DNA from 2 places in the Faecalitalea cylindroides genome. Region 1 is predicted to be linked to the other one. Evidence: a T-box and tRNA genes for the amino acid it is inferred to sense, from the RefSeq annotation. Region 1 holds a T-box; the other holds one or more tRNA genes.
The links. The T-box of region 1 lies ahead of thrS (threonine--tRNA ligase). A T-box ahead of a tRNA ligase gene usually reads a tRNA of that ligase, here a tRNA-Thr.
Positions count from the first base shown of each region.

Region 2: it has a tRNA-Thr gene. The T-box ahead of thrS (threonine--tRNA ligase) is inferred to sense a tRNA for this amino acid. The anticodon was not compared.

Region 1 is NZ_JAQLXG010000010.1:29,724-45,048, forward strand. Features, by position in the region: gene PND65_RS06495 (amino acid ABC transporter permease) at 1-433, shown strand, start outside; gene PND65_RS06500 (amino acid ABC transporter ATP-binding protein) at 426-1,157, shown strand; gene PND65_RS06505 (transporter substrate-binding domain-containing protein) at 1,177-2,043, shown strand; gene PND65_RS06510 (M20 family metallopeptidase) at 2,047-3,216, shown strand; T-box leader at 3,273-3,477, shown strand; gene thrS (threonine--tRNA ligase) at 3,520-5,262, shown strand; gene PND65_RS06520 (hypothetical protein) at 5,244-6,137, shown strand; gene PND65_RS06525 (helix-turn-helix transcriptional regulator) at 6,229-6,432, shown strand; gene PND65_RS06530 (DUF6773 family protein) at 6,429-6,866, shown strand; gene PND65_RS06535 (DUF2500 family protein) at 6,863-7,144, shown strand; gene PND65_RS06540 (GroES family chaperonin) at 7,233-7,493, shown strand; gene groL (chaperonin GroEL) at 7,508-9,121, shown strand; gene rdgB (RdgB/HAM1 family non-canonical purine NTP pyrophosphatase) at 9,183-9,761, shown strand; gene PND65_RS06555 (tRNA (cytidine(34)-2'-O)-methyltransferase) at 9,761-10,282, shown strand; gene PND65_RS06560 (hypothetical protein) at 10,260-10,817, shown strand; gene PND65_RS06565 (NlpC/P60 family protein) at 11,042-12,271, shown strand; gene PND65_RS06570 (M16 family metallopeptidase) at 12,364-13,554, shown strand; gene yfmH (EF-P 5-aminopentanol modification-associated protein YfmH) at 13,556-14,824, shown strand; gene PND65_RS06580 (single-stranded DNA-binding protein) at 14,984-15,304, shown strand.
Region 2 is NZ_JAQLXG010000016.1:21,528-36,852, reverse strand. Features, by position in the region: gene trkA (Trk system potassium transporter TrkA) at 1-907, shown strand, start outside; gene PND65_RS08555 (TrkH family potassium uptake protein) at 891-2,387, shown strand; gene PND65_RS08550 (TetR/AcrR family transcriptional regulator) at 2,508-3,110, opposite strand; gene PND65_RS08545 (efflux RND transporter permease subunit) at 3,260-5,347, shown strand; gene PND65_RS08540 (hypothetical protein) at 5,340-7,652, shown strand; gene PND65_RS08535 (hypothetical protein) at 7,871-8,200, shown strand; gene PND65_RS08530 (ATP-binding protein) at 8,530-10,479, shown strand; gene PND65_RS08525 (response regulator transcription factor) at 10,472-11,167, shown strand; gene PND65_RS08520 (sensor histidine kinase) at 11,217-12,221, opposite strand; gene PND65_RS08515 (helix-turn-helix domain-containing protein) at 12,439-12,711, opposite strand; partial or broken gene PND65_RS08510 (response regulator transcription factor) at 12,790-13,023, opposite strand; tRNA gene PND65_RS08505 (tRNA-Thr) at 13,219-13,292, opposite strand; gene PND65_RS08500 (N-acetylmuramoyl-L-alanine amidase) at 13,398-14,102, shown strand; gene PND65_RS08495 (adenylate/guanylate cyclase domain-containing protein) at 14,361-15,035, opposite strand; gene PND65_RS08490 (hypothetical protein) at 15,260-15,325, opposite strand, start outside.

The DNA.
Region 1 (15,325 bases):
AATTCCAATGTTGGGAAGTGTTTATGGAAGTCGTGAGTTCTTGACGGCAGTGGTTGCTTTGGCAATTAACTCAGGCGCATATATTTGTGAGTTATTAAGAGGCGGTTTAGATTCCATTGATAAAGGTCAGATGGAAGCTGGACGCTCATTAGGATTTTCCAATTTAGAAACGATGCGATATATCATCGTCCCACAGGCGATTCGAGTTGTCTTACCGGGATTATGTAATGAATTTATCATGATGATCAAGGAATCAAGTATTGTTAGTGTTGTAGGTGTATTCGATATCATGTATACATCCAATATCGTAAAGGCATCAACATATTCTGTATTTGAACCATTGATCATTATCGCAATTATCTATTTTGCCTTAACTAGTGTTCTAACGACGATTATGTCTTTGATCGAAAGGAAGTTGAAAGTATATGCTTAAAACAGTAGATTTACATAAATCATTTGGGGATTTGGAAGTATTAAAGGGAATCAATACAGAGATTCATAAAGGAGAAGTTGTGGCCATTATCGGACCTTCGGGTTCTGGTAAATCCACATTTATTAGATGTCTGAATCTTTTAGAGGAACCAACAAAAGGGCAAGTTTTCTTTAAAGATACAGATATCACGTCCAAAGCCAAAAAGGAAGTCGATATCGATAAGGTTCGAGAACATATTGGGATGGTATTTCAGCATTTTAACTTATTTCCACATATGTCGGTCTTGGATAATTTGACATTAGCTCCAATCAAAATAAAAGGAATGTCAGAACAGGCTGCAAAAGAACAGGCAATTGAATTGTTAAAGAAGGTTGGTTTGGAAGAAAAGAAAGATGCCTATCCAAATAACTTGTCTGGTGGACAAAAGCAACGTGTTGCGATTGCCAGAGCCTTGGCTATGAATCCAGAAGTGATGTTGTTTGATGAACCAACAAGTGCTCTTGATCCGGAGATGGTAAAAGAAGTATTAAATGTTATCAAAAGTCTTGCCCAAAGCAAGATGACCATAGTTATCGTAACGCATGAAATGGGCTTTGCCAAAGAAGTTGCAGATCGTGTCATGTTTATGGATGAAGGAATCATTATGGAAGAAGGAACACCGGATGAGATATTCAATCATCCAAAAAATCAAAGAACAAAAGAATTTTTAGATAAAGTTATGTAGAAAGAAAGAGGAAACAATTATGAAAATGAAAAAATTAGTTAGTGTAGTATTAGCAACAACGATGATGATAGGTGTAGCTGGATGTTCATCGACAACATCTGGTTCTGCGGATAAATTAGAACAAATCAAAGAAGCAGGTAAAATCGTACTAGGAACTTCTCCAGATTTTCCACCTAATGAATTCTATATCTTAGATGAAAATGGCGAGAAACAAATCGTAGGAAGCGATATCTCTTTAGCGCAGGCTATTGCGGATGAAATAGGTGTTGAACTGGAAATCAAGGCAACCGATTTCAATGGTGTATTAGCCAATGTACAATCAGGAAGTGTAGATATGGCGATTTCTGGTTTTGCTCAGACAGAAGAAAGAAAACAAGTGATGCAGTTTTCTGAAGGGTATCAAAGAGAAGACAGTGCGGATTATCAAGGAATCTTAACCACAAAAGAAAATGCCGAAAAATATAAAACTTTAGAGGAATTTAAAGCAGCAAATCTAACAATTGCGGCACAATCCGGTTCCATTCAGTATGAATTGGCAATGAAGTTGACGGATGAAGCCAATATCAAACAATATGGAACAACAGATGCTTCTGCTTTAGCTTTAGATGCTGGAGATATTGATGCAGTCATTGTTTCTTCAAACTCTGCTTTACCTATGTTGGATACATTTACAGATTTAACATTACTTCCTAAAGATGGATTTGATTTAGACCCGGATGCAATGTATTCCACAAATGTTATTGGATTCCCATTAGGAGATGAATATCAGTCATTGATCGATTTATGTAACGATGTAATTGAGAAAGCTAAAGAAAATGGTGACTTGGAAAAATGGGTGACAGAAGCGAAAGAATTATCTGCACAGGCTGTTGAAGTGGAGGAATAGTCAATGGATAATAAACAAACGATCTTAGATTTCATTGTTTCCAAAACCGATGATTATATGGCTTTGGTCAAAACAATGTATGAAAATCCAGAGATAGGAAATCAAGAGTTTGAAACAATGGAATTATTGACAAACTATTTGATAGATGCAGGTTTTGAAACACAAAAAGGGTATGTTGTACCAACCGGATTTATTGGAACATATGATACAAAGAAGGAAGGTCCAACTATTGCCTTTATGTGTGAATACGATGCTTTACCTGAAGTCGGACATGGATGTGGTCACAACTTGATCGCAGGAATTGGAATTGCTGCTGGAGAAGCTTTAAAACAAGTTGTAGATCAATATGGTGGAAAAGTAATCGTGCTTGGAACACCGGCTGAGGAAAATTTTGGCGGCAAGGTTTCCATGGCCAATGCCGGTGTCTTTGATACGATTGATGTTGCCTTGATGGTGCATCCAGGTACTAAAAATGGTGTAGGCTCAAAATCACAGGCATTGAATCCAATCAAATTTGAGTTCTTTGGAAAGAACGCCCATGCCTGCCATCCAGAACAAGGGGCTTCGGCTTTAGATGCAGCAGTTATGACTTTTGTTTCAATTAATATGCTTCGTCAATTTGTTGAACCAGGTACTTATATTCATGGCATAATTAAAGATGGAGGAACTGCAGCCAATGTGATTCCTGCTTATGCAAGTTTAGAGTATTATTTCCGTGCTTCTACAATGAAATACGCCAAAGAAGTAACAGAAAAAGCTATTAATTGCGCTAAAGGTGCATGTCAGGCAACCAATACAACCTTAAAAACTTCTGTTTATGAATGTCCTTATGAAGATACGCTTGTCAATTACACATTGGCAGAGATGTTAACTAATACATATCATGAACTTGGACTGCCGAATGTAGATCCAGTGGATGAAGAAGCTAAAGGAAGTACAGATGTTGGAGCAGCTAGTTATAAATGTCCTACGATCCAGGGAAATATCAAAATTGCTTCAGATGATGTTTTAGGTCATTCTAAAGAAATGGCAGCGGCTACGATATCTGAAGATGGGAAAAATGGTTTAATCAAGGCAAGTCAGGCAATTGCTTTGGTTGCTTTGGAGTTATTGGAAAATCCAAATAAACTAAAACAAGTAAAAGAAGAGTTTAATCAATCTGTTCATGGTTAAAGAAGTCTTTGTGTTCAAAAGTTTTGACATTTATTCATAGCCGTTTTATAATCGAATCAACAATAGTGATAAGGACATGAATGCATGAATCTTGGATGTAGAGAGAAAAGTGGTTGGTGAAAACTTTTTGACAAAACATGTGTTTACTCCCTTTGAATTGCCCTTGAAAAAGTGTGCCGTACTCTTGCGTTAAAAGAAAATGAGGTGCATACAATTATTGTATGAACAAAGGTGGTACCGCGTGCGACAGACGTCCTTTGAGATGACTGTCGCTTTTTATATGGAAATAGGAGGAGAATTAAGATGATCGACATTAAAGAAAATGCTGAATTAAATGTATTGAATCATTCATGTGCACACATGATGGCACAGGCCGTAAAAAGATTATATCCTCAGGCAAAATTCTGGGTCGGACCTGTTGTCAGCGAAGGTTTCTATTATGACATGGATCTAGGAGATGAAGTTATCAAAGACGAAGATCTACCTAAGATCGAAAAAGAAATGAAGAAGATTGCCAAAGATGGTAAACGTATCGTACGTAAAGAAATTACTAAAGCTGAAGCTTTGGAAATGTTTAAAGATGATCCATATAAGATTGATTTGATCCAGGATCTTGAAGATGGAACAATTACTTGTTATCAACAAGGTGAATTCATTGATTTATGTCGTGGACCTCATGTGGAAACAGTTAAACAATGTAAAAACTTTAAATTATTGAAGCATTCTGGTGCCTATTGGAAAGGGGATGCCAATAATAAAGTATTGCAGCGTATTTATGGAGTATGTTTTCCAACAGCTGAAGAATTGGAAGAACATTTAGCTTTATTAGAAGAGGCAAAGAAACGCGATCATAAAAAGATTGGTAAAGAAATGGGATTATTTACAGTCAGTGAATATGCTCCCGGTATGCCTATTTTCTTGCCAAATGGTATGATCTTGCGTAATATCTTGGAACAGTTCTGGTATGAAGAACATACAAAGGCTGGCTATCAGTTCATCAAGACACCTATCATGATGTCTAAAGAGTTATGGGAAACAAGTGGACATTGGGAACACTATAAAGAAAACATGTATACAACTATGGTAGATGATCGTGAATTTGCGATCAAACCAATGAATTGTCCAGGCGCTTTATTGGTATACAACAGTACTTTGCATTCATACAAAGAACTCCCATATCGTATCGGAGAATTAGGCCAGGTACATCGTCATGAAGCAAGTGGTGCTTTAAATGGTTTATTTAGAGTTCGTACATTTACTCAAGATGATGCGCATTTGTTTGTTACTCCAGACCAAATTGAGAGCGAAGTTAAAAATGTATTGGGATTGATCGATCGAATTTATTCTGTATTTGGTCTTCCTTACAATATTGAGCTTTCTACACGTCCAGAGAGTGGATATATTGGTTCTGAAGAAATTTGGCAAAAGAGCGAAGAGGCATTGGCAAATGCATGTATCCATGCCGGAAAAGAATATAAAGTGAACCCGGGAGATGGAGCATTCTATGGTCCTAAATTGGATATTCATATCAAAGACAGTTTAGGTCGTGTATGGCAGTGTGGAACAATTCAGTTGGATATGAACTTGCCAGAACGCTTTAGCTGTACATATGTTGACAAAGATGGTTCTAAGAAAACACCGGTTATGTTACACCGTGTTATCTATGGTTCTATCGAACGTTTCATTGGTATCTTGATCGAACATTTTGCAGGTCATTTCCCATTGTGGCTGGCTCCAAGACAATTTGTCGTAATTCCAGTTCATCAGGAAAAACATCTAGAATACGCACAGAAGGTTGTAAAAGCGTTGCAGGATGCCGGTATGCGTGTGGAACTAGATGATAGAAATGAAAAGCTGGGATATCGTGTACGTGAAGCACAGATGTCTAAAGTACCGTATCAGATCGTAGTTGGTGATGGTGAAGCCGAAAACGAAACAGTTACGATTCGTCAGAGTGGTAAAAAAGAAAGTAAGACAATGGCACTAAATGAAGCCTTAGAAAAATTTGTTAAAGAGGTAGAAGAAAAATGTCTGTTAGAAAAATAATATCTTTGGCTTTATCTTTAGTTTTATCGGTATCATTGGTTGCTTGTTCTTCTAGTAATGAACCACAAGAACCAATTAAGATCCTTTCACCTACAGGGGCACCTGCCTTATCATTATTATCTTTGTATGAAAATGAAAATGTAGACATTGAAACAGTAGAAGGTACAGATGTACTAACTGCAGAATTATCTAAAAAAGATAGTGAATATGATATCATCGTAGCACCAACAAATTTAGGTGCTAAATTGTATTCGCAGGCAGAAGCTTTTAATCTTGAAGCGGTATTGACCTGGGGAAATCTATATTTGGTTGGACCAGAAGGTTCTGATCTAACAAGTGCATCTATTGCAGCTTTTGGCGAAAAAGCGGTTCCTCAATTGGTTTTCCAGTATGTAATGGATACAGCTAATATGAATGTTACATATTATGCCAGTGTTCAAGAAGCTCAGCAGGCTTTGTTGACTGGGCAGTCTGAAGTTGCCTTATTGGCGCAGCCTGTTGCCGCTGCAACGATTGCCAAGGCTAAAGAACAAGGAAAAGAGTTATCTGTTCTTGAAGATCTTCAAGCACTTTGGAAAGAAAAAACGGATAGTGACGAAGATGGGTATCCACAAGCTTCGTTGTTTGTAAGAGCGGATGCTAATGTTGATTATGCTTTAGAACTGTTGCAAGATACAGAATTAAGCGAAGATGAAATGAAAGAAATTATTGATAAAGTTGGTGTTGATAAGCTTGGCGTTCCAAATGCTGAAATTGCGGTTAATACATATTCTAAACAGAATATTCGCTATGAAGCAGCAAGTGATGTAAAAGATCAAATTGAAGAATTCTTAAATCTATTTAATATTGAACTTCCAGAAGGATTGATCAAGTAAGAGCGAGAAATCGCTCTTTTTCTATATTTTAAAAGTAAAATATAATTGACATAAAGTAAATTATAATTTATTGTGTAATTGAGGTGAGGGGATGTCAAAAAATCTAGCAATGAAAGCTGCCAGAGCTTCAAAAGATATGACACAAAAAGAATTAGCTGAAGCAGTGGATGTTTCTAGACAAACGATCAATATGATCGAGAAAGGAGAATATAATCCGACGATCAAGTTATGTCGTGCTATCTGTAGAGCATTAGACAAAACATTGGATGATTTGTTCTGGGAGGAAGACGAATGAAAAAGTTAGATGAAATGAAAAGGTTAAAACTTCTTAAAATTGAAGAAAAGGGTTTTTATTTGATGTTTTATGGCTTAGTATTCGTAATTGTGGTTCAAGCTTTTTTGAACGATTTTAAAGACATCCAAGAAGTTATCTTACCAATAGTTTTGCTTGTGATTGTTTCCATTTATTTCATTATTGTTTGTTTTAAAGAGGGGATATGGTCATATCAGGATGTAAATCAAAAGAAAAGTATTGTGGTATCTATCTTTGTGGGAATTGTTGGAGCTTTTATATTTGGGTATAAACTGTATTTGTTAAATAGATTGCATGTTGGATATCTATTGATGATATTTTTGATCGTTACGATTTTAATGTATTTAATTTTAACAGGCGTAAATCGAATTTATGTAAAAAGAGTAGATCATTTAGAAGATGGTGATGAAGAATGAAACGCTATACTATAAATAGACATGAAATCACAAACTGTAATGCCAAGTTGATTGAAAAGAAATGCAGTGACTATTATCCTATGCCTGGAAATATCTTTGAACCACAGAAAGTTTATGAATTGGTGTTTTTAAAAGAAGATAAATCGACTGTTTCTTTAGAAGTAAGTGCCTTTGAATATAATGTTGTTGAAGTAGGATGGGAAGGGAGGTTGATTTATCAAGGCTATGAATTGATTTCTTTTGAAAACTGGATCCAGCAAAGTAAAAAAGGTGTATAAATTTTTTAGCAAACCTATTGCATAACTGCTAAAAGCGTGTATAATATTCTTAGCAGTTGATTTAAAAGAGTGCTAAAGGAGGAATATTATGTTACAACCATTACATGATTATGTTTTGTTAAAAAGAGAAAAGGAAGAAAAGACAACCGCTAGTGGAATTATTTTGACAAGCGGTAAAGAAAAATCTAAATTGGCCGTTGTTGCTGCAATCGGTTCAGGTGTTAAAGATTGTGAATATGCTTTAAATGATAAAGTATTATATAAAGAATACTCAGGAACAACGATCAAAGTAGATGACGAAGAATATATCGTGATCAAAGATGAAGATATTATTGCAGTAAGCAAATAAGGAGGTACATTTTTATGGCTAAAGAAGTGCGTTTTTCAAAAGATGCTCGTGAAGCAATGTTAAAAGGAGTAAACACATTGGCAGATGCCGTACGTGTTACTTTAGGCCCTAAAGGACGCAACGTGGTCCTTGAAAAGGAATATGGTTCACCACTTATCACAAATGATGGTGTAAGTATTGCCAAAGAAATCGAATTGGAAGACAAATTCGAGAATATGGGGGCAAAGTTAGTATATGAAGTAGCTAACAAGACAAATGATACAGCAGGTGATGGTACAACGACAGCAACGATCCTTGCTCAAAGCATGATTGAAAATGGATTGCGTGCAGTAGATCGTGGAGCAAATCCAGTTTTGATGCGTGAAGGTATTGAAAAAGCTGCTAAGGCAATCAGTGATTATATCTTGAAAAATTCGAAAAAAGTTGAAAGCAATCAGGATATTGCCAATGTAGCTACAATTTCTGCAGGATCTGAAGAAATCGGTGAAATCATCGCTCGTGCAATGGAAAAAGTAGGACGTGATGGTGTTATCTCGACTGATGAATCCAACGGTTTTGAAACAGAACTTGAAATCAGCGAAGGTATGCAGTATGACAAAGGATACATTTCTCCATATATGGTAAGCGACCGTGAAAAGATGGAAGCAGTTATGGAAAATGCATATGTATTGGTTACAGATCAGAAGATCTCAAATATCCAGGAAATTCTTCCATTACTAGAACAGCTTGTTCAAGCAAATCGTGCTTTGCTGATCATTGCTGATGATCTTGAAAATGAAGTTGTTTCTACTTTAGCATTGAATAAATTACGTGGAACATTCAATGTTGTTGCCACAAAAGCTCCTGGATTTGGAGATAATCAGAAAGAAATGTTACAGGATATTGCTATTTTAACTGGTGCAACATTCTATTCTAAAGATCTTCAGATGGAACTGAAAGATATGCAGTTGAGTGATTTAGGTACAGTTAAGAAGATCGTCGTTACAAAAGATAACACAACAATGATCGGTGGTGCTGGATCGACTGAAGATGTGCAGGCTCGTATTGCAGAAATCGAAGCACAGATGGAAAACACAACAAGTGAATATGATAAGAAACGCATGGCTGAACGTTTAGGTAAATTATCAAATGGTGTTGCGATCATTAAAGTTGGTGCAGCTACTGAAAGTGAATTGAAAGAAAAGAAACTTCGTATTGAAGATGCATTGAACTCTACTCGTGCTGCTGTAAGCGAAGGTATCGTTATCGGTGGTGGAGCTTGTTTAGTAAATGCTTATGTAGCATTGAAAGATGAGATCAAATCAGATGTTGTTGATGTACAAAAAGGTATCAAAGTTGTATTTGATGCATTGTTGACACCAATCTCTCAAATTGCCGATAATGCTGGATATAACAGTGAAGAAATCGTAGAGATCCAGAAGGGTGCAGATGAAAATATCGGATTTGATGCAAAACATGGTGAATGGGTCGACATGTTAAAAGAAGGTATCATTGATCCAACAAAAGTAACTCGTAATGCATTAATGAATGCCGCAAGTATTTCTGCTTTATTCATTACAACAGAAGCTGGGGTTGCTTCAATTCCAGAACCTGAAAAAGAAGCTCCAATGCCTCAGGGAATGTACTAGAATTAAAAAAGTCCATTGAATTGGACTTTTTTTCTTTTTATAATAAGTACCGGTGATAAAAATGAAAAAAATATGGATCGCAACTTCAAATGCGCACAAAGTTGAAGAATTTCAGAAAATGCTTGGCGAAGATGTACAAGTATGTTGTTTAAAAGATCTTGATCAGGAGGTTGAAATTGTTGAGAATGGTAAGACATTCGAAGAAAACGCCTTGATTAAAGCTCGCAGTTTATATGATGTTTTACACCAGCCAGTTATCAGTGATGATTCTGGACTTGAAGTGGACGCCATGGATAAGGCACCGGGTGTATATTCAGCACGCTGGATGGGCGAAGATACAAGCTATGATGTCAAGAATGCTCAAATCATTAAAAATGTTGAAGGTAAGACTAGAACTGCTCGTTTCGTATGTGTAATTGCCTATATTGATGAAAATGGCAAAGGCCATACATATCGTGGTGAAGTCGAAGGGCAAATCAACGATAAGATCCTTGGGAGCAACGGATTTGGATATGATCCAATCTTCTATTATCCTGAGTATGGTACGACTTTAGCGAATGTTTCAAGTGAGATGAAAAACAAAGTATCACATAGATCTCGTGCTTTAGAGAAATTTTTAAAAGATTGGAGAAATAAATAATGTTACACGTTGTATTATATGAACCGGAAATACCACAGAATACAGGAAATATCATTCGCACATGTATGGCGACAGGATCTCGTCTTCATTTGATCGAACCACTTGGATTTTCATTGGATGAAAAGCATTTACGAAGAAGCGGAATGGATTATATAAAAGATGCGGATATTCATATTCATAAAAACTGGGAAGAGTTTGTAAAAGAGAATCCAAGCGATAAATATTATTTTATGACTCGATATGGACATAAGGCACCAAGTGAATTTGATTTTAGCGATACTTCAAAAGATGTGTATTTAGTCTTAGGAAAAGAGAGTACAGGTGTCGATAAAAAAATCTTAAAAGATCACTTAGACAGTTGTATGCGACTTCCAATGGTTGCCAGTGCAAGAAGTTTAAATTTATCCAATTGTGCAGCAATCATCGTTTATGAGGTTTTACGTCAACAAAATTATCCTGGGCTTGCCACCAGTGAGCAATTAAAGGGAGATCATTGGCTTGAAGATCTATCAGTGGATTGATCGTTTGTTTGATACCTATCCTAAAAGATCATGCTTTGTTGCAATTTTAGTTTTAGTGTATTGGACATGGCAGAATATCTGGCAAGGGGTATTCATGTTTGATTTAGCTCGTGTAAGCAATTATGACACCTTGTTTTCATTTTATGAAAATTTAAGTCAGTATTCTCATGCTTTGTTAATTGAAATAGTATTAGACATGATTTCAAGTAATAGTGTATCGCTTATATCAATTTTGAATGCTGTAGTCAATAATGTGAGAATCATTGATATTCTGGCTGTCTTCTTTACGGTTATTTTGTTCATGAAATCTAGACAAAAAAAGAGTTGGATCTTTTTGATTGTTCTTTATATATTGATGTTTGCTGTAGTAGAGGGAAGCTTGTTTTACGGATTTCAAGTTTCATCTATTGATGAATTAGTAAGTATTTTACATATATTATCCATGATTATCCTTGGTTTTGAATGTGTAATTATCGTATATCTGATATATCGAATCGTAGGTTATGTTTTTGAGTATATTCGACTATTTGAATAATTTTGTTTTTAAATCGTGAACAGATGTATATATCAAAAATGATTTGATAATTTTAGTCAAATTCACATAATTTTACATAATTTGTTTGAAAGTCCTTTATATAAAGGAGAATTATAAATTTTTAAACAAAATTAACAATTAATTTTTGATAAATATTTTTTTCAAAATTTGTTTGAAATGGGTAATCATGTTAAATTGTTGGTGTTGTATGAGAGGTGATAGAAGTGAATTTTATCGAAAAACACAGTAAATTATTGGCTGTAGCCTTATGTTTCTGTGCTTGCGGACCAGTTCTTTCTACAGTTTACGCATACGAAACTAAACCAGGATGGCATGGTGAAGGAGCCGACAGATATTATATTCTGGAATCCAATCATCAGACTGCAACTGGTTTAACAGAAATTGAAGATGAGTTATACTACTTCAATAACGCTGGTGAGATGCAATTCGGATGGCAAGAAATTTCTAACGAAACTTACTATTTCGAAGAAGATGGAACAGCTGCAACAGGTAAAACAAACATTCAGGGTACTACTTACAACTTCCAGAGTGAAGGTACTCTTCAACATGGCTGGTCAGAAGATGGAAAATCTTACTATGACGAGAAGGGATTCAAGATCACAGGAAATTGGGTCGAAGATCAAGGAGCTAAGTACTATTTTGACGAAGATGGAAACCTAGTTACTGGTTGGCTAGAAGTTGACGGTAACAAATACTACATGGGTACAGATGGAAAGATGTGCACAGGTCAGGTTGATATCGATGGTCAGACTTATTACTTACAGGAAGATGGAACATTCAAAACTGGATGGGTCGAAAAAGATGGTAAAAAATACTATTATGAAGAAAATGGTAATCTTGTAAAAGACACATTCAAAGATATTGATGGAAAGAAATACGCTTTTGATGCAAATGGTGAAATGATCACTAATACAGAAAAAGATGGTTATACGATCGGTGAAGACGGGGTTGCTGAAGAGATCGTTGAACAAGCTGACAATACACAGCCTGTTCAAGAAGATACAAGTTCATCAACACCTTCTAATAGTGGATCAACAGCTCCATCAACACCATCAACTGGTTCAGGATCAAGCTCTAATGCTGGTTCTGGTAACTCAGGTTCAAGCAATGTCCCATCAACACCTAATGTAAGCAATGATGCTATTGTAAGTGCAGCATACGCTCAATTAGGAAGAACGCAGGACTGTACAATGTTAGTTACTAACTCTTTAGCTGCAGTTGGTATCAATTTCCACGGATGGCCTGAAGACTATTTATCTTTAGGTACATTAACTAGCAATCCTGTTCCAGGTGACATTATTGTCTACAGTGGACATGTTGCAATCTATGTTGGTAATGGACAGGCAATCCACGGTGGATGGCTTGGTAACCAAACCGTATTAGCATCAGTCAATTGCGGTAACGCATTGATTGGATACGTTCACATAGGTTAATAAAGAGAAGAGAAAATCTTCTCTTTTTTTGTATACGACTTGATTATTCAGGTCGTATTTTTTAATATAGTTATATTCGCCGGAGGTAGTTTATGAATTATATTTCTTCGAATAAATTTAGTGATGTGAGCGTTGCGATAAGAACACAGCTTCCTTTAGAGCGCTCTACAATAACGGCATATAATATTCTGGTTTATATGTTGAAAACCAAAACAGAATTATTTAAGACAAAACAAGCTTTGATTTCAAATTTAAATGAAGCTTATGGAATGAAACTGGCTTGTGGATTGAGTTCCTATGGGGCTGATCTTATCTTGACAACACGTATTCAATATATTCGTTCGGATTGGATCGAAGAGGAAGACTATATCCATAAAGTTAAAGAAATTACAGATCAAGTATTATTTCATTCTGTATTGGATGAAGCGAGTTTTGAAGAAGCAAAATATTTATATAGAAATAAATTGACACGTATTTTAGATGATCCAGATGGTTTAGCTATATATACTTGTTTAACGACGTTAAATACAAATCATGAGATCTCCATACCTATTCAAGGAAGTCTGGATGATTTAGATCAATTAACGCTTCAAGATATCCAGAATGTGTACAGTGCATATTTAAAGGCGGATAAGCATATATTTGTTTGTGGATGTTTGGATGAAGAAATGAAAACGTATCTAGAAAGAATGGATTCTAGTTCAAAGTTAAATTCAACACGTAGTTTATTACCGATACTTGATTATCAGGAAGAAATTATCGACAAGAATATCTCACAGTCCAGCATTGCCTTGGTGTATGCAACAAGTACAGATATTCTGTCTGAAGATTATTATAAAATGTTTGTAATGAACTCTTTGTTGGGGCAAAGTCCAACAAGTCTTTTGTTCGAAGAGGTTCGTGAGAAACATAGCTTATGCTATTCCATTTCTTCTTATTTAATTCAGTTTGATGGAGCATTGATCATCACCTTGGGTACAAATAAAGAAAATATAGAAAAGGCTATTGATTTGATCAATCAGCAAATTCAAAGGATCATAGATCTTGATTTTGATCCGGAATTATTGAATACGGCTAAAAAGGATTGTATCGATTCATTGATCGTTGCTCAAGATTATCCATTCTCACAAATTGATCAAAGATTTATGGATGTTTTATTGTCAAGGGATACAGATAGAGATAAGAAAATAAAGAATATACAAAAAGTTAGTCTTGAAGATGTATCTGCAGCTGCAAAAAAATTAAAGAAAATTTCTTCAGTTATAGTAAAGGAAGTAGAATAGTATGAAGTACAATATGAATATATTGAATAAAACTTTAGATAACTCTTTGCATGTGATCTTGATTCAAAAGCCGGATTATGTTAAATCGCTTTTTATGTTAGGTGTACCAGCCGGTGGGTTTGATGTGGTCCAAAAAAATCAGGATGAAATCGTAAAACATTCCAGTGGTTGTGCTCATTTTTTAGAACATCAGATGTTTCGGTTGAATCAAAGAGATGTGACCCAGGATTTTGCCAAGATGCAGGCACAGACAAATGCTTTTACTTCATATACAGAGACTGCTTATTATTTTCAAACTACATCTGATATTGAAAAGCCTTTGGCTTTATTATTAGATTTTGTTGAGAATTTAGATATTGATCAACAAAGTGTTGAAAAGGAAAAAGGAATCATCCTTAGTGAATACAATATGTATGAACAAAATCCCGAACAAAGACTTTTGATGAATACATGGCGTGCACTTTATCATAAGCATCCTTTGAAAATTGATATTCTTGGAAACAAGGACGATATTTCAAATATGACCCCAGAAATACTGACTCAGTTCTATCAAATGAATTATGATCCGTCTAGACTTACTTTAGTAGGTGTTACAGGCAAAGATATCAATAAGATCATGGATTTTGTTATTGAGCATCAAAAAGGTGTTGCTTCTAAGATTCAGGGAGATATTGCTCGTATCATGCCAGAAGAGCCAAAAGAAGTTGTTTTAAAAGAGAGCATTGAATACATGGATATCACGATGCCATATGTTTGTGTTGCCTATAAATTAAATCCTGTGGATACGATCAAGGATGCAATGCGTTTGGATATTGCCTTGCAGATGCGAATGGACTCTTTGTTTGGTCCTTTGAACCCAGAATATCAAACCTGGATGGATGAGCAGATCATTTCACAGGTAGCGTTTGCGGAATGTGATTTTAATGTAGATCATGGCTATGTTATTTTTGTGGCTCAAACCTATAAGGTGCAGGAATTTATCGATCTTGTTGATATGCTTGTTAAAAAGATAAAAGAACCAATTGATCCATCTATCTATCATGCTTTATCAACAAAATTGATTTCACAAAATATTCGTAGTTTGGACAGTTTTGATTCATTGGCGATTGAAATGATGCGTGCGCATTTTGAAAACTACGATTATTTGAAATCTTTAGAACTGGTAAAAGAAATGGATCCAAGTGTGATTGAGGATTTGTGTTCCCATATGGATTTTTCTTATCGTTCAATTATTGAAATCTTACCAAATGAGTCTAAATCCTCTAAATAAGTTCATTCTTTGTGATTTAGAGTAAAAAAAACTTCTCTAAATAAGGGTTAAAATGAGATTTTAGAGAAGATAGGAGATTTGTTATAGAAAAATAGAATCGATAAGATACTGCTGAAGGCAGGTGATAATATGGTTTATCGACCATACCGGAGGTAGTATATGAATGTGTTTTGTATAGTAGGTCAGATTGAAAGGCTTCCTGTCTTAAAAGAAACAAGCACCGGATTGAAAACGTGTGAAGTTGAATTAAAGGTGATCCGCCCCTTTTCCAACAGTGAAGGGGAATTTGAGAACGACTATATCACGGTTGAAGTTTGGAGAGGATTAGCTGAAACAATCTGCCATGTTGCCGAAGTAGGGGCTTGGATCAGTGTTAAAGGACGTATCGCAACCAGAGTGATCCAAAAATCCGAAAAAACTTATCGATTTTATACATTTATAGCGGAAAATGTTGGTTTTATTCAAGCCTTTAAGAAGTAACGATAGGATCTTGATAAAGAG
Region 2 (15,325 bases), on a different contig from region 1:
GTTAGCAGAAATCAAAGTGTTAGAAAACAGTCCGTTGATAGGTAAAAAGATTTCTAAACTTGGTGATGCTTTAAAATCGCAGATACAATTTGTTGCCATTCAGCATGGCAAAGAGGTTTCCATCCCTAATGGAGATACCGAAATTCGTCTACATGATAAAGTAACTTTGACAGGATCTACAAAACAGTTAGAAAAGTTCTTGTGTACAATTGGAGTACTTCAACAACGCAGCGTACATGAAGTTATGATCGTTGGCGGAGGGAAGATAACTTTCTATCTAGTTCCAATGTTGTTAGAGTTAGGAATTGGTGTCAAGGTCATTGAAATGAAAAGGGATAGATGTCTGGAATTGGTTGAAAAATTCCCGGAAATTACAGTTATTCATGGAGATGGTACTGATCATGAACTATTGTTATCTGAATCATTAAGAGATATGGATGTATTTATTGCTTTGACAGATAATGATGAAGAAAATGTTATCATATCGATGTATGCTTCTAATCAGGGAGTAGGAAAAGTAATTCCAAAAGTAAATCGCGTATCTTTAGGATTTTTATTGGAAAAACTTGGTATTGAAAATGCAATCACACCAAAAAACTTGACCGCAAATCAGATTGTTTCTTATGTACGTGCGATGCAGAATACTCTTGGCAGCAATGTTGAATCATTGATCAAGATCGTGGATGATCAAGTTGAAGTCTTAGAGTTTAGGGTTCGCAGTAATTGTAAATTTATTGGAATTCCTTTAAAGGATTTGAATTTAAAAGAAGGGATTTTGATTAGTTATATTACCCATCGTGGAGTTTCTAGAATTGGTGTAGGTAGCTCTAGGGTTGCTTTAGGCGATACAGTGATTATTGTAAGTACACAACAAGGATTGAGGGATATCAATGATGTACTCGCTTAATAGAACTTTGCAGACATTTAACTGGCGGGTAATCTTTAATATCATTGGTCATGTATTGATGATTGAAGGGTGCTTGTTGTTGTTTCCGTTGATCGTTGATCTGATTTATTCACAACATGTATGGGATGCGTATCTAAAGACAATTGTTATTTGTTTAGTAATTGGTTTTCCTTTATCACGTATGAAAGAAAAACATAAGTCTTATTTTGCCAAAGATGGATTTGTAGCTGTTGGATTATCTTGGGCTATTCTTTCTTTTTTTGGGGGACTTCCTTTCTTTTTTACGCAGGAAATTCCAAGTTTAGTGGATTGTTTCTTTGAAACGGTTTCTGGATTTACAACCACTGGTTCAAGCATATTGACTGATGTAGAGGCTTTGAGTCAGGCTTCTTTATTGTGGAGAAGTTTTACGCATTGGGTAGGAGGAATGGGTGTACTTGTCTTTATTTTGGCTATTATTCCTCGTTCTAATGATCGTACTATGCATATCATGCGTGCAGAAGCTCCAGGTCCTGTCATAGGAAAGTTAGTGCCTCGTTTGAAAGATAGTGCTGCAATCTTATATAAAATTTATTTTGTTCTGACTATTATTATGATTTTATTCTTACTGGCTGGTGGAATGCCGTTATTTGATTCGCTTTGTACTGCTTTTGGGACAGCAGGAACAGGTGGCTTTTCCATCAAAAATGTGGGTATGGCTTATTATAATAGCGTATACTTGGAAATGGTTGTTACATTTTTCATGTTGTTGTTTGGAATAAACTTCAATTTGTTTTATTTTCTTCTTATTAAAAATGTAAAAGCAGTATGGAAAAATGAAGAATTACGAACATATTTGATTATCGTAGCTTTTTCAATTCTAATGATCATGTGCAATATTGTCCATTTATATGATAATTCCTGGTTTGAGGCATTTCGTTATGCTTCTTTCCAAGTCGCAAGTATTATATCTACTACAGGATTTTCTAGCACGGATTTTAATTTATGGCCACAGTTTTCAAAGATGGTATTGTTATTGTTAATGATAATTGGTGCTTGTGCGGGATCTACAGCTGGTGGTATCAAAGTGAGTCGTTTCTTGATTTTGTTAAAGAAGACTAAATTAGATATTCAAAAATTGCTTCATCCACAAAAAGTAGAAGCTATTACCATGGATCAAAAAATAGTTGATGAACAAGTCGTGCATCAGATACTCAGTTATTTTTTCTGTTTTATGTTGATATTAGGGTCTATATTGTTGATCGTATCTTTAGATGATTTTGATTTGGAGACAACGCTTTCGGCTTGTTTCACATGTATTGGTAATGTAGGACCTGGTTTAGGTATGGCTGGCCCTTTAAGTAATTTTTCGATGTTTTCTGATTTATCCAAGATTGTTTTATCATTTGCTATGTTGATTGGACGTTTGGAAATCTATCCAATCATTATATTTATCGTTCCTTTGTTTGCTACAAGAAAAACAAAAAGACATAGAGATTAAAAAAGCTCTACCAAAACTGGTAGAGTTTTTTTTATGAAAATAAATAATGTTTTTTGTAGAATATGCAGGAAATAACGTGTTTAAAAAAGTGATCATGATAGAACACCGTCATGGACCTGTTTAGTCTTTATAATTTTTGAGTATGGCCCGAATGACCTCGAATAAATAAGGTTTGTATTCCTGAAAAGGAAGCGGTTTTTGATACAGAATGGAGTTGTAACAAGTACTGCCTACAGTTTCTATGATAATGAATAAGATAATATCCGGTCTTTTAAAGGTATAGTCGCTTTTTTTGGCTAATAAAGTAAATTGTTGAAGCATACCGATTTCTTCATTATCCATGGTTGTCTGCAGTTGCTCATGAAAGATGCCCCAGGATAGATTTCGTTCAATAAATTTTAAAATAGCTGGATTATCTTCTAAGCTCAACAAAACCTGATTGATGATGAAAATGATCGCATCTTCAAAATTTTGAATATCATTTTTCTCCAGTTTTTCTCTGGCTTCCTGAAACAAACGAGCCGCTTCTTTTTGAATAAGTACGTCACGAATCTGGTATTTATCTTTAAAGTACAGATAAAAGGTTCCTTTTGCAACATTGGCTTTTTTTACGATATCCTGAACGGTTACGGAATGGATATCTTTTTTTGTGAACAGGTCAAAAGCGCTGTTTAAAAGCGCTGTTTCTTTATTTCTCTTATTTTCCAATACTTTGGATTTCATACTATCACCACTTATAGTATAGACAAAAATGTACGTTTGGTCAATTTTTATTTCTTAATATAAAGGTTATATTAAAAATTATTTTAAATAATTGACTAACAGTCATTTTTGTACTATACTCATGTCGATGTTGAGAAAGGATAGAGAATATGGATAGAATTTCTAAGTTTATTGTCAGATACAGAAACAAGATTTTACTTGTGGCTGTACTGCTCTTGATTCCCAGTGTGATCGGTTATTTCAATACGGGAATCAATTATGATATTCTTTCCTACCTGCCTAAAGAAGCGGAATCAATGAAAGGACAGGAAGTCCTGGATAAGGATTTTAATCTGGCTAGTGTAGGAATGATGGTAACCAATGATCTTTCGGACAAAGAGGTTGTTTCTTTAAAAGATAAGATTGAAAAGATCGACGGGGTCAAACAAGTTTTCTGGCGAGATGATGTTTTGGATATTACCTTTCCTAAGGAAATGATACCGGAGACTCTTCAAAAACAGTTGTACTCCAAAGATTCAACTTTAATGATCGTCACCTTTGAAGAAGATACCGCTTCTCCAAAAACAATGGATGCGATTGCGAAGATCAAAGAAGTGTCGAACAAGGATTGTTATTTAGGGGGAATGAGTGCTATTGCCGAAGATACCAAGGATCTGGCTAATTCAGAAACGGTTAAATATGCTTTGATTGCCGTTTTGTTAAGTCTGGTTGTGCTGTATTTAGGACTTGAATCTTCCGTAGCACCTTTGATCTTTATGTTGGGTATGGCTTTTCCCATCATCTATAACTTTGGAACCAACATCTTCTTAGGAAAGATTTCTTATATTACACAGGCTTTGGCGATGATCTTACAATTAGCGGTGACAATGGATTATTCGATTTTCCTTTTACATCGCTATCAGGAAGAAAAGAAAAAAGCAGAGAATACGACCAACGACATGGCCATGGTCAAGGCCATTCAGGCGACCTTTACTTCCATCACATCCAGTTCGGTGACAACGATCGCCGGCTTCTTAGCGCTTTGTTTCATGCAACTAAGACTGGGTGGCGATATTGGTATCGTGATGGCTAAAGGGGTTGTGCTGGGAGTCATTTGTACTATTTTTGTTCTACCTAGTCTATTGATGATCTTTGATCGCCAAATTGAAAAATATACACATAAAACATTGATTCATGAACTCAAAAAAGTACCTGGTTTTGTGGTTCGACATGCCAAGTTTTTGCTGTTGATCGGAATTTGTATCTTTATTCCTATGGGCTTTGCACAGGCCAATGTCAAGCAATACTATGATCTGACCAGTACATTGCCATCTGATCTTTCCAGTATGAAGGGAACGGAAGAACTAAAAGATAAATTTAATATGAATACGACTCACTTCATTTTGGTCAGTGATACATTACCAACAAAGGATATCCAGGAACTTTCTGGAAAGATTGAAAACATTGAGGGGATTGAAAATGTCTTGGCCTATGAAAATTTTGTCGGCGGTGGGGTTCCCGGCACATTTGAGCCGGAAGCCATTAAAGATATTTTTGAAAATGGCGGCTATAAACTGTTGATTGCCAACAGTGATTATCATGCGGCTACGGATGAAGAAAATAAGCAGTTGGACAAGATTCATGAAGTTTTGAGTCAATATGACAAAAAAGCGCTGATCACCGGTGAGGGCATGTTGTCAAAGGATTTGATTACCACGACCAACGAAGATTTTAAGGTCGTAAATGTATTATCGATTTTGGCAATTTTTGTGATCATCTTGATTACGTTTAAATCGATTGCGTTGCCGTTTATCTTAGTGCTGGCAATTGAATTGGCAATCACGATCAACATGGGTATTCCTTATCTGACACATACGACATTGCCATTTATTGCCGGCATTGTGATCGGTACGATTCAGTTAGGGGCCTGTGTGGATTATGCGATCTTGATGACAACGCGATTTAGAGAAGAACTCAGTTTAAATAAGAGCGGAAAAGAGGCCATACGAGTTGCGATTCAAAAGACATCTCCTTCGATCATTACCAGTGGCTGCTCCTTCTTTGCGGCTTGTATTGGAGTGTCTTTGATATCTCGTATGGATTTAATTTCCAGCCTTTGTGAGCTTTTGGCAAGAGGGGCCATCATTTCTGTCATCAGTATTATCTTCATCTTGCCAAGCATGCTTTTATTGGGACATAAGCTGATTGAAAAAACAACGAAAAAATGGCCGATAACTAAGGAGGATCAATATGAATAAAAATATTAAGGTAATGGGCAGTGTGATCTTAAGTGCCGTATTGGCACAATCTATGCTTCCACTTCCTATCTATGCATTAGAGGATGAAAATCCGACACAGAAAACAGAAACGGTCTATGCGGTTTTAAATGCCGATGGATCGATATCGGATACGATCGTATCCAGCTGGCTGCACGATGATGACGGCATCCATAACATCAAGGAAACGCTGGATGAAACCGATGTAGAAAATGTCAAAACTGATGAAGAACCCAAAGTAGATGGCAATGTCTATACCTGGAACAGCAAGCATAACGATATTTACTATCAGGGTAAGACAACAAAGCAGCTTCCCATTGAAGTAAAAATTACCTATGAGTTGGATGGACATCAATTGAGCGCAAAAGAAGTTGCAGGACAAAGCGGACATTTGAAGTTGACAATTCACTTTGAAAATCTTGAATCAAAAACGGTCTATGCGGATGGAAAAGCCATTACCGTACATCCCAGCTTTTTAGCCGGAGGTCTTTTGACTCTGAATGCAGATCATTATGAGAATGTATCTTGTTCCAATGGAAAAATCGTGAATGATGGTACAAATGAAGTGCTGGCCTTTGCGAATGTACCGGGATTGGCTGGTACTTTACAGGAAGCTGGATTAAATAAGATCATCGATCAGTTACATATCAGTGATGATACAGTGATTGAAACCGATGTAAAGGATTTTGATTTAGGATCGATCATGATCGCTATGACCAATGAAATCTCTTTAGATGAATTGGCTGGTCAATTATCCATTGGAGATCTGACAGGCGGTATCAATCAGCTGGTATCGGCTTCTGATCAGTTATTAGATGGTTCTAAACAGTTGTATGAAGGTACGACAGAATTAAAGGAAGGTGCTAAACCTTTAACGAGTGCTACACCACAGATCCAACAGTTGGCCGATGCATCAACACAATTACATACAGGCTCCAGTTTGTTGTTGGATGGAATCAAAGCATATACGCAGGGAGTGACACAGCTGGACAAGGGAAATCAAAAGTTAATAGCTATACCGGCCGCTATGCAGCAAACCGTACAGGGAAGTACATCTTTATCACAAGGGTCACAAAAGCTACAGGAAGGTCTAGCACAACTGGAAGAACAGGTGAATGGACTGGATAAAAATACTTTATCAAAGCTTACACAGGCGATGAATGCGACCAAACAAGAATTAACTACGTTACAAACACAGCTTTCTACTTCAAAAGAAGCTTTGACATCTTTAGAGAACAGTTTACAAACAGTTCATCAGGCTATGACTGGATTGGAAACTTTCCAGACACAATTTGAGGCTATTGTGGCTTCGGTAAATCAAACTGTGGAAAACGATCAAAGTAAGATTCAAAGTTTTAATGCCCAGTTAGAAAGTGCAAAACAGGCGCAGTTGCAGGCATTGCAGTCCTCCATTCAGGCGCTGCAAACCAGTAAATCTGCGATTTCTCAGGAGGATACGACAGGGGCCGCCTCTAAGATCGATGAACAGATTGCTGCTCTGCAGTCTCAATTACAAGTTGTTCAAAGTATTGATGTTCAGGGTTATACACTGGAAACGTTAGATACACAAAAAGCACAGATGCAGGCCCTGCTTTCTCAGACCAGGCAGTCTTTGGACGGTTTATCAAAGGTCATGGAAGGTACAAAATCAGATATGCAAAAGCTGCAGACATCTATGCAGACAGCTGCTCAGTCCATGGCTACCTTAGAACAAATTATGACAGGTGTTCATCAGAATATGAGCGATCAAGATTTTGTTCAACTCATCACAAAGCTGCAAGGTGGAGTAAGTCAGTTAAAAGCAGGTGCTGATCAGCTTCATACGGGTTCTGTAGCCCTGGAATCAGGACTTCAACAGCTTCAAAGTGAATCCAAAACAGCTGTTGATCAGTTAAATGCCGGTTCGCAACAAATCGTATCTAAAAATGAAGAATTGATCAGTGGTGCTTCCTTATTAGATGAAGGAACAGCGCAGTTGGAAGGACAAAAATCAAAATTAATGGAGATGAGCGATGGTCTTGTACAGCTACAAAATGCTTTTGATACATTAGAGAATGGAGCTAAGCAGCTTTATGACGGACAAAGTCAATTCAATGAGCAGGGTATGAATAAACTAAAAGAAACAGCGGATTTGACAACATCGGAGTTTAACACACTACAAACTGTGTTTGATCAAATCGATGCATTGAACAAGGAACATAAATCGTTTGCAGGTACACCGGATAATTCGGAAAATATTGTTCGATTTGTATTCCGAACGAAGGATATAGAATCGAAAGATGAATAAAAAAAGTGGGTCTAACAGTTGAGTAGTTTTTGAACTACTTTGGACTATTAGTCCCTTTTTATATGTGTATGAACCCTAAATAATAAAAATCCCCAGTTCATCTCTTGATGTGCTGGTTTTTTAACATTATAAAAACATCTTTTTTATTTGACGTGTATATTGTTTGTTTTAAACATTAAAAATCTTTTATATACTAAATAAAAGGATAGAATGAGGATATGAATAAAAATAGAAGTATTAGTTTGATATTATTAATTGCCGTTTATATTATTCTTTTTATTGCTGTTATTGCTTTATTACATGAGCGAAATTTGCAAATCAAGTTAATTCTATTAATTACAAGTTTAACTTTCATAGTTTTTTCTAAATTATTGAGATGTTCTGGAAAGGTAAATTGGCTTACAAGTTATGACAACGAAGAGTATAAAAATATGACCGAAAATACTCGTTTAGAAATAGCGTTAAAATATTCAAAAATAATTTCGATTCCTAATATTATTTTATGTTGCTATTTGTTTGTTATCGATGTGCACTTGGAAAATAGATAAATGACTAAATGATGTTTTTCGCAAAAAAAAGATAAAATAATCATGATAAGTAAATATATAAATGCTTTTTAAAGTAGCTGTTTTTTTGTGTTTTGGAAATATAATATTAACAGCATCTTAATATGAGAAGTGCCATAATATGAGCAGGGAGTGTAGCAATGAAAACTGTATTATTAGGCACATTAATCGTAGGATTTTTTATTATAGCTTACTATTCTGTTCGAAAAATCATTCGAGCTCTTGATTTGTTTTTGAAGATGCATAAATGATTTATTGAACAGAATGTGCGATAATGAGAATATATGTGAGTTTGAAAGGTGATTTTGTTTATGGATAAAAAAGAAATGAACGAACATATATTGGTATGTTTATCGCCATCTCCTTCCAATACTAAGATAATAGAGGCTGCCAGCAAAATGGTAGAAGCATTTAATGCAAACTTTACTGCCTTATATGTAAAGACAACTAAAGAACCGAGCAAGGAAGATAGGCAACGGTTAAACGATAATGTGAAGTTTGCTCAAGATCGTGGAGCAACGATTGAATCGGTTTTTGGAGATGATGTAGCATATCAAATCATAGAATATTCTCGTTTGTCTCATGTGACAAAAATCGTAGTGGGGAAAAGTCGTGTCAAAGGACTCTCTAATATCAAACCAACTTTGGTGGATAAATTGATAGCACAGGCTGGAAATGTGGATGTGTATATTATTCCCGATACAGAAGATACAAGGCCAGCCCCAAAAGAAAAAGAACCGATTGATTTAAATGCACTAAAAAAAGATTTATTAAAGAGTTTTGTGATTCTATCAATAACCACTTTAATTTCTTATCTATTTTTTGAAATTGGATTTGCAGACTCCAGCATTATGATGGTTTATATCCTCGGTGTCATGATTATTGCGATGATCACGCAAGGGAAAGCTTATTCATTGATTACTTCAGCTTTGATTGTTGTGATATTTAATTTTTTGTTTACTGAGCCTAGATTTACTTTGAAGGCGTATGCCAGCGAATATCCTGTGACTTTTTTAGTGATGTTTTTTGCGGCATTGATTACAGGAACTTTAGCGGGAAAGTTAAAAGACTTTGCTTCTGAATCGACACGCAATTCTTATCGTACCAAGATTTTGTTTGATACTAATCAACTTTTACAAAATTCAACGTCTAGCGAGGAAATTGTCACAATCATGGCAAAGCAAATTCAAAAATTGCTTTCTAAAAGTGTAATCGTGTATATAAAAGAAAATGGTAAGATCGATCGGCCATATGTTTTCATGTGCAATAAAGAAGATCCCTCTAAGTATTTGAATGACCATGAATTTAAGGTGGCACAATGGGTTTGTGAACATAATAAACAGGCGGGTGCATTTACGGTGCGGTTTACTGATTCATCTTGTCTGCATTTATCAATTCGTGTCAATCAACAGGGATATGGTGTTGTATCAATTCCAATTGATGAGCCTATCGAACCTTTTGAAAATAGTATATTGTTGTCAATTTTAGGAGAGAGCGCTTTAGCTATGGAAAATTATAGAAATATAAAGGATAAAGAAGAGTCAATTATTCTGGCTGAAAATGAAAGAACAAGGGCCAATATGCTTCGTTCTATTTCACATGATTTAAGAACACCATTAACATCAATTTTAGGAAATGCCAGCAATTTACTTTCTAATGCGCATCTTTTTGATGAAAAAACCAAGAGTCAAATATATTTAGATATTTATGATGAATCGTGGTGGTTGATTAACTTAGTGGAAAATCTTTTATCCGTCACTAAAATTGAAGATGGAGATATGCACCTTAATTTCTCATATGAATTGATCAATGAAATCGTGGAGGAAGCTTTAAAACATGTGGATCGTCATAAAATAGAACATAAGATTTCAATCCATAGTGAGGATGATTTAATGTTGGTAAAAGTGGATTCTCGATTAATGGTTCAAGTTTTTGTGAATTTAATAGATAATGCGATAAAATATACGCCAAAAGGATCGCATATAGATGTTTTTATTTTGAAAAAAGAAGAGGAAGTTTTAATACGTGTTCAAGACGATGGGCCAGGTATTAGTGATGAAGATAAAGAACATATTTTTGAGAGATATTATCAAAAAGCAAACACTTTGGCAGATTCTCGTCGCTCTTTAGGACTTGGATTGGCCTTATGCCGTTCGATCATCAATGCACATGGCCATGAAATAGTTGTTAAAGATAATGTTCCTCATGGAACGATATTTGAATTTACTTTGTCATCAAAGGAGGTTGTGCTGGATGCCTAATTGTTCAGTGTTAGTAGTAGAAGATGATAAATCAGTTCGTAATTTGATCGTTACGACCTTACAAGCTAATGATTATCCGTATACAAGTGCAGAGAATGGGAAAGAAGCTTTATCAAAAATTGAAACAGAACGACCAGATGTTCTTTTATTGGATCTAGGCTTACCTGATATCGATGGAATAGAGGTTATCAAAGAACTTCGTACTTGGTCGAATATGCCTATCATCGTAATCAGTGCTCGAAGTGAAGATAAAGATAAGATTCAAGCTCTTGATATGGGAGCGGATGATTATTTGACAAAACCTTTTTCTGTAGATGAATTGTTGGCAAGATTAAGAGTGACGCAAAGAAGACTGACTATGATTTCTTCTAATGTTTCTAATTCAGTATTTCATAATGGAAAATTAACGATTGATTATAGTGCAGGTTGTGCATTTGTTGATGAGCAACAACTTCATTTAACACCTATTGAATTTAAACTTTTATGTTTACTCTCAAAAAATGTTGGGAAAGTTTTGACACATACCTATTTGACCAAAGAAATCTGGGGAACTAGCTGGGAAACAGATATGGCAAGTCTTAGGGTCTTTATGGCAACGTTGCGCAAAAAACTTGAGGCAAAAGATAATAGTGCGCATTATATTCAGACTCATATTGGTGTAGGTTATCGAATGTTAAAAGTGGAATAAAAAAGGAGGATCATATATTTATGATCGCTCCAGGAGGTAGACACACAATTTATTTAGCAGGGATCCACAAAGAGAACGTGGTTCCCTTTTTCTGTTCACTGCTAACATCAATCTTGATCTTTAGATTTGATGCGATTTGATTTGCGATAGAAAGACCTAAACCATAACCTCCCTGGTATTTACGAGCTGGATCACAACGATAGAAACGGTCAAATATGTGTTTGATATTTTCTTTGTCGATATAACTTCCTTCATTGTGAATGATAATCAGAATTTGATTATCTTTTTTCTTTAAGGTGAAATGAATTTTTTTACCAGTCGGTGTGTATTTTGTGGCATTGTCTAAGAAAATAGAGATTAATTGTTTAAATTGATTTTCATTTCCTAAAGCTAGTTGATTCTCTTGAATATTGCTTTCTAAGATAATACCTTTTTCAAAGGCAATGGTTTCAAAAGATAGAACACAACTTAAAGCAATGTCACTGATGTTGCATATGGAGTTAAGTACATTCTCTTTTTGAGTATCGTTTTTAGCAAGAAACAGTAAATCTTCTACAAGTTTCTTCATTCGCAAAGCCTCGCTCTGGATCGATTGAAGAGATTGTTTAAGTTTTGATTCGTCCTGTTTTTTGGTAAGGGCAAGATCTGTATTTGCCAAAATAACGGTTAACGGGGTTTTGAGTTCATGAGAAGCATCTGCCAAGAACTGCTTTTGTTGCTGCCAGGATTGAGCTACAGGTCTTAAAGCCCAGTTTGCTAATAAAATTGTTAAGATCAAAAACGCTAATATTGAAAGAATGGCTACCAATATTGCAGTAACTAACATAGAGATAAAGTTGGACTTTGCAATAGATATATCCACAAAGGCATAAATATAACCATTATCTTTCACATCTTTTTTATAAGCCAAATTTTGTTCAAATAAGATACCTTGCGATTTATCTTGAATTGAATTAACAAGGTTTTGAGATGTTTCATCACTGATTTGATAATTTCTGGAATATAGCTCCAGAATTGCATTGGAATCATCAGTGATGATTGTAAATGAATTCATGTTTGGAGGGGGATCGTTGTCATTTTGCAAATTTTTTGTCGAGTAATCCAACTCAAGAGTAGGATGATCATCATATTTATACAATGCAAAATTTAAAGAGTTATTAATATCATTTTTAGTTCGTTGATAAGAGGCTAAACAAAGAAGGGTTATAACACATACAAGTATTAACGTAATAAAAGTCATCGTAATCAAAATGAATTTACGTTTGAGTTTCTTAAGCATCACTATACTCCAAATGATACCCTACTTTTCGAATGACTTTAATAGTAACCTTACTTTTTAAAAAGAGGAGTTTTTTTCGTAAAAAAGAAATATAGGCTTCAACATTGTTGTCAATTGCTTCACGGTCATTGCCCCAGACAGAGTTGATTAATTCTTCTTTGCTGGTGAGGATTTTAGGGTGATACATCAATAATTTCATGATTTCAAATTCTTTATAAGCTAAATGGATGCTTTTGCCATTGCATTCAAGCTCGCAGGTAGACAATGATAGAACTAAATCTCCAAATTCAATTTTTTCTATGATTACTTCGCCTTTACGTCTTGTCAATACGCGGATTCTCGCCAGCAATTCAGCAGGAGAAAAAGGTTTTGTCATATAGTCATCAGCTCCAACATTTAATCCTTTTACTTTATCTGGTATTTCATCCAATGCACTTAACATCAAAACGGGTATATCCATTTTCTGATTACGCAGTTCTTTAACGATATCAAAACCATTTAATCCAGGAAGCATGATATCCATAACGATAATGTCATATGGGTATTGTGTGGCATGTTGTAAACCGTCTTGGCCATTATAAACAGCTGTGGCTTGTCATTTCTCTTCTTCCATGATTCGGCATAAGGCCTGTGCTAAATTTTTTTCATCCTCAATAATTAGAACATTCATTTTGATCACCACAATTATTATATAAGATTTTAACACAATTAACTTTAATCTAGCTTAAAGAAAAAACTGTTAAGCAAGTGCCTAACAGTTGTGCTCAATAGATGGTGCCTGCACGCGGAATTGAACCACGAGTTCATCCTTACCATGGATGTGTATTACCATTATACTATGCAGGCGCTCATTAATTATGACATTGAATTTGAAAAAAGACAACTAGAAAATATCCTGCCTCCTTTAAGACTGATTTAAGGTTGATTCCATATAATAAAGTCGGTGATGAAATGAAAAAAATACAAATATTCTCAATTTCATTAGGATTTTTGATTGTGTTTCTTCTTGGGTTTGGTGCGAATGTCTTATTTTTTAACGATGATTCTATAGAAGTTTATGCCAATAATAATATGGAGACAATTGTAATCGATGCTGGTCATGGAGGATATGATGTAGGATGCATTGCCTTGGATGGAACGCAGGAAAAAGACATAACTTTAGACATTGCTTTATCCACTGGAGAATTGTTAGAAGAAGCAGGATATAACGTAGTATATACAAGAACGAGTGATAATGTATCTTGGCCAGAAGATAACAAAGAAGATCTTCAATCACGTATAGACATAGCAGAAGATGCAGATGCGAATTATTACATTTCAATTCACATAAATTCAAGTGATTATAATGATGGGGCTAGTGGTTATGAAACATATGTGGATTTTAATGATGATGAGATGGTTGAAATGGCAGAATCTATTCATGCGCAGTTGGAATTGTTAAATTATGCACAGGATAGAGGGGTGGTCGATACAAATGAAACTCCTCTTTATGTTGTCAGCAATAATTCAATTCCTGCTTTATTGTTAGAAGTTGGATTTATAACAGACACAAATGATTTCAATTATATGGTAAATAATGGCGATGATTTAGCACAAGCTATTGCCAATGGAATCATGAATTCGATTGAAGCAGAAGAAATCAGCGAAGAAGTGTAATGAAAAAAACTTAATATAAATAAAGCAGATGAGTTTGATAGTCATCTGCTTTTGTAATTTATGAGTTTAGGAATGAATAAAAAAACACTCCATTTTCGGAGTGTTAATTTGCAATGGCGCCTGAAACACAACGAACGATAGTATTTAGAGTAAATTGATGTACGCCGATAATAGCTATTTAAAAGGACTTTTTGAATTTCATTGTGCTTATAAATTGATACAGATTGATGCAAATCTGACTAAAAATGTGGTGAAAAACTAATCTTTCATTCCATCTAAAATCCATGAATTAAATTCAGTTTTAATAATATTAGCAGAGTAGTATGTTCCAAGTTGTTCATCGTAATGTTTATTGAACCATTCTTTTGGCTTGCTTTTTCTATTTTTTTCTTCCAAAAAAGAAATAAATTGATCATAACTTGATTTAGAGAAAATTAATGGAGCGATGCCATTTTTATTTCCAAAAGAAGAGAATTTGGAGGCTCGTGCTACCGCTTTTCCAATCCATACTTTACTATTAATCCCTTCGTCTTTTCTACCTGCTTTTATCACTAATTCTTTAGAGGTTGACATCCCAATACCTATCTTAATTTCTGGTAAATTTCTTCCTAGTAATAATTCATTGAGCATTTTCATAAAAGTGTTAATATAGAATGTTTTTTCAGCAAGTTCATATTCGTCTCTTTTCATTGGAGAAGTGTAAATTGCATACACACAATCTCCTCTAATTCCTATTTCTCTTAAATTATCGTTGTTACGTAAGATTTCAATAGTTTCTGAAGTAAAACTTTTTATCACTTTAGCAACTTTTTCTTTATCTTCATCACCAAATAATGCTGATGAATTGCGAATGTCTACAAAAATAGCGGTGACCCAACAATAGTAACCATTTGAAAAAGTAAAAGAATCATCATTTGGAAACCGATTTGTCAAGGGGAGATTACCCTGGAGTTATACATTTTTCTTTTTTGAGCTTCTGAGCCGTCGCCTTTCACCGCGGCCCTAAAATTTTGCATAAACACGACACAAGATCAGCAGCGTGTAAGCAATCAGAAAAAACTAAACCGCCTGTCCCTATGGCCGAGATAAGGGTCATTAGGACAGGCGGTTTTCTTTGCCTTAAATGATGACTGGTAAGATGTACATATTCCATGACGTTAGTCGGAACGGAAATAAGCCTGGTGGTGTACCATAACATCGTCTAGAATGCCTGAATCATCAAA